Regions from separate parts of the Serratia sp. GW822-FHT06D09 genome, predicted to be linked through region 1. Evidence: predicted binding sites of a transcription regulator. Region 1 holds the regulator's gene; the other holds the start of a gene.
What was found. The regulator ArgR, encoded in region 1, controls arginine synthesis, uptake and breakdown. The targets are predictions, from matches to a motif close to ANTGAATAAAAATACANT.
Positions count from the first base shown of each region.

Region 2: the regulator ArgR is predicted to act here: its motif matches at 1,036-1,053, upstream of argA (amino-acid N-acetyltransferase).

Region 1 is NZ_JBXALO010000010.1:106,390-108,797, reverse strand. It holds gene yhcN (peroxide/acid stress response protein YhcN) at 76-339, opposite strand; gene argR (transcriptional regulator ArgR) at 745-1,215, opposite strand; gene AC1RKG_RS20925 (hypothetical protein) at 1,263-1,430, shown strand; gene mdh (malate dehydrogenase) at 1,682-2,408, shown strand, end outside.
Region 2 is NZ_JBXALO010000008.1:72,775-75,182, forward strand. It holds gene amiC (N-acetylmuramoyl-L-alanine amidase AmiC) at 1-847, opposite strand, end outside; gene argA (amino-acid N-acetyltransferase) at 1,087-2,408, shown strand, end outside.

The DNA of each region.
Region 1 (2,408 bases):
TTTGTACTTGAAGGCTGTTATCAGTGGTGCTCGGTACCAGAGTTATATTGCCCGTTGCCGGGTAACGCCTTGTACTTATTTGTAAATTTCTGCTGTCGCGTGGAAGTTACCTTCGTTGCGTGCTTCGATTACACGGTAAGCGGTCGCCCCTTTGGCATCGGCTTTTTCAGACAGTGCCTGACGGATATCTGAAGGTGCACCGGCAACGCCGCTGACGGTAATGGTGCCTGCAGATTGCATTTTTGCGGCCTGGCTTGCATCAACAGATTGTGCTGCAAATGCGCCGAAAGAAAGCATGGAGAGAACGCTCATGGTTGCAATGGTAGATTTAATTTTCATGATTTGACCTTTTCGTATTCTTTTATCAGTTCCAGCGAACTGTGATTTACGTCACGGAAATGAGTATACATCTAGTAACGCCAAAAATTAATAGTTCGCTAACAGTTTCTAGTGAAACTTTATTATGACGATCCTTATCTTTTATAACCAGATGGAATAAAAAGCGGTTATAAAACGATCTTTTGATGTTAAATTTATGTAATTTCAATAAGGTAAGTGCTTTTGACCAAAAGTGCGGAAGATCACAGTAGCTATCACTAGCTAAGCGGAAATGTCATTGAAATGTGTTGCGAAGAGAAAGAAACCTGGCGTTAAAAGTGGTAGGGGGAGGGGGAAAAGTAAGGATGGGGTTAAAGAAACGCTAACAAAACGCGACGGCTCGCCGCATTTTGTTAGCGTTATGCATCACAGCTCCTGTTCGAACAGGGTCAGGATGGCTTCGTACAGCTGGCGCGCGGTAAAGCTGCTGGCTGGGGTAACGAAAATGGTGTCGTCACCGGCGATGGTGCCGAGAATACCTTCGGATTTGCCCAGAGAATCCAGCAGGCGAGCAATGAGCTGCGCGGCGCCGGGGCTGGTGTGGATAACGACAACTGCATCGTTATGATCGACATCCAGCACCAGATTCTTCAGCGGGCTGGTAGTGGTCGGCACGCCGAGTTCAGCGGGAAGGCAATACACCATTTCCATTTTGGCATTGCGCGTACGCACCGCGCCGAACTTGGTCAGCATGCGCGATACTTTGGATTGGTTGATGTTTTCGAAGCCTTCTTCTTGCAGCGCCAAAACAATCTCGCCTTGAGAACTGAATTTTTCTTCTTTCAATAACGCTTTAAACGCCTTGATCAGATCTTCCTGCTTTGCGGGATTACGCATTTTGCACCGTGGAATGTTGACAATAGAAGTGATTATTATGCATATAAATGAATTTTTATGCAATCAAAGGACGCCCGGAAAAAATAACAATGCCCGGACAACGAGGAAAGGGCAGCATTTTAACAAAATCCGTACCCCATGAATATGCCCTTTCGGTGACCGAAAATGCCGCCCTCGGTGGTAAAGAAAATGTTATTAAAATGATGTTGTTCTGATGTTGTGTAAGGGTGTAATGTAACCGCCGGTTAACTTGCTCGTGAATAACCTCGCAGTATTTTTGATTAGTGTGCGCTATGCCCTTAATGCGTAAGCTATTTAATCTAAAATGAGCGCGACATCGGCTGTTTTATTGCGCCAGTTCTCAAACAGACTGTTAAGAGATTGTTTTTAAAGGTGTAATAATTTAAGGTCCGTAACCAACATATTCACGGCGCTTTATATATTTAAGATAATAAAGGAGTATAGGATGAAAGTTGCAGTTCTCGGTGCTGCTGGCGGTATCGGCCAGGCCCTCGCCCTTCTACTCAAAACCCAGCTTCCTTCAGGTTCTGAACTCTCTCTCTACGACATTGCCCCCGTTACCCCAGGCGTTGCCGTCGATTTAAGCCACATCCCAACCGCAGTGAAAATCAAAGGCTTCAGTGGCGAAGACGCTACTCCAGCTCTGCACGGTGCAGACGTGGTGCTGATTTCTGCAGGCGTTGCGCGTAAACCAGGTATGGATCGTTCAGATCTGTTCAACGTGAACGCAGGTATCGTGCGTAATCTGATCCAGCAAGTGGCAACCACCTGCCCGAAAGCCTGCATCGGCATTATCACCAACCCGGTCAACACCACCGTGGCTATCGCGGCAGAAGTGCTGAAGAAAGCCGGTGTTTATGACAAGAACAAACTGTTCGGCGTGACCTCGCTGGATATCATCCGTTCCAACACCTTTGTGGCTGAGCTGAAAGGCAAAAAACCGGAAGAGCTGAACGTGCCGGTTATCGGCGGACACTCTGGCGTGACCATTTTGCCGCTGCTGTCGCAGATCCCTGGCGTGAGCTTTACCGATCAGGAAGTGGCCGATCTGACCAAGCGTATCCAAAATGCGGGTACTGAAGTGGTTGAAGCCAAAGCCGGCGGCGGGTCTGCAACCCTGTCTATGGGCCAGGCGGCGGCGCGTTTCGGCCTGTCTCTGGTTCGTGCGTTGC
Region 2 (2,408 bases), on a different contig from region 1:
ACAGCGCAAATACCGACGAACCGCGCGCGGCACGGTTGGTGAAGGCATCCGCATGGATCGACACAAACAGATCGGCGCGCTGCTTGCGTGCCTTAGCCACCCTCACCTTAAGCGGAATGAAGACGTCTTCATTGCGCGTCATAAACACCTTCATGTTCGGCTCACGCTTGATTAAGGTGCTCAGGCGGCGGGCAATCTGCAGTACGATATCTTTTTCACGCGTTTTGAATTTGCCAATCGCACCGGGATCCTCGCCGCCGTGGCCGGGATCCAGCATGATGACAATAGGCCGATCGCGCCCTGCTTTACCGGCCTGCGGTGCTTCCGCCGGTAAAGTGCGCTCAAGATCGCCCTTGTTGTAATCTTCCAGTAACGCCAACAGCGGATCATAGTCTTCGCCGCTGCCGCCCTTGCTCGGGTACAGATCCATCACCAGACGATTGCGGTATTCCGGCACCGGCGCCAATGTAAACATGTGGGGCGTGACGCTGCGTTTAAGCTCCAGCACCAGCCTGACGGTGTTTTGATCGAACTGGCCGACACGCGCCTGTTTCAGGTAAGGATCGTCGTCGCGTACCTGGCCGACAATGCCCTTAAGCACGCTGTTGAGCTGCACGCCCTCGATATCCACCACCACGCGATCGGGATTGGTCAACGCAAACTGTTTATATTTCAGTTCAACGTTAGATTCGAGCGTCACTCGGGTATAGGTAGACGAAGGCCAGACACGTACGGCGATGACGTGCGACGAAGCGGCGACGCCCACCCGACTCACACTCAGCAACCAGCTAGCGGCAACCCCCTGCAATAAACGACGGCGGCCCAGATTGTGATTTGAGTTTGGCATGCGACTCCGGCAGTGGTAACAGATTAAAACAGATGAAAAAAACACCAGTAAACGGGAATGCCGAAAACTTTAACCAATCATTCCGGCGCTGTCATCAGAAAATCTTTTTATGGTTTTTCAATTTATTAACGATTCAGCGCCCTTAGCAAAGAAATAGAGACAATTTCCCACTTGCCATCAGGCCAATAAAAGAATAAAAATACAAAAATACCGTATAAATATGCAAATGAGGTTTGACCGTGAAGGAACGTAGTACAGAGCTGGTCCAAGGATTCCGTCACTCAGTTCCCTATATCAACGCCCACCGTGGCAAGACGTTTGTCGTCATGCTTGGCGGGGAAGCCATCGAACATGAGAACTTTTCCAACATCGTCAACGATATCGGGCTGCTGCATAGCCTGGGCATTCGTTTGGTGGTGGTCTATGGCGCACGGCCGCAAATCGACGTTAATTTGGCGCAGCATAATTACGAACCGATTTATCACAAACATACGCGCGTTACCGACGCCCACACCCTTGAGCTGGTTAAACAAGCAGCAGGCCTGTTGCAACTGGATATCACCGCCAGGCTGTCAATGAGCCTCAACAACACACCGCTGCAGGGTGCGCATATCAACGTGGTTAGCGGTAACTTTATCATTGCCCAACCGCTGGGTATCGATGACGGTGTGGATTACTGCCACAGCGGCCGCATCCGTCGTATTGATGAAGAAGCCATTCATCGTCAGCTCGACAGCAACGCCATTGTGCTGATCGGCCCGGTTGCCGTTTCGGTTACCGGCGAAAGCTTTAACCTGACGTCAGAGGAAGTGGCGACCCAGTTGGCCATCAAGCTGAAAGCCGAGAAGATGATCGGCTTCTGCTCGTCTCAAGGGGTCACCGATCAGGAAGGCAATATCATTTCCGAACTGTTTCCCAACGATGCGCAGAAACGCATCGAAGAACTGGAAGAGAGCGGTGATTACCATTCAGGCACCGTGCGCTTCCTGCGCGGCGCGGTAAAGGCCTGTCGCAGCGGCGTACGCCGCAGCCACCTTATCAGCTATCAGGAAGACGGTGCGTTGGTGCAGGAATTGTTCTCACGCGATGGTATCGGCACCCAAATCGTCATGGAGAGCGCGGAACAGGTGCGCCGGGCCACGATTAACGACATCGGCGGCATCCTCGAACTGATCCGTCCGCTTGAACAGCAAGGCATTTTGGTTCGCCGCTCACGTGAGCAGTTAGAAATGGAGATCGACAAGTTCACCATTATTGAACGCGATAACCTGACCATCGCCTGCGCGGCGCTGTATCCGTTCCCGGAAGAGAAAATCGGCGAGATGGCCTGCGTGGCGGTGCACCCGGATTACCGCAGCTCATCACGCGGTGAAATGTTGCTGCAGCGGGTGGAGAGTCAGGCGCGCCAGATGGGCCTGCGTAAACTGTTCGTGCTGACCACCCGCAGCATCCACTGGTTCCAGGAGCGCGGTTTCACCCCGGCGGAAGTTGACGTGCTGCCAATGCAAAAACAGGCGCTGTACAACTACCAACGCCGTTCCAAAATTCTGCTGGCCGATCT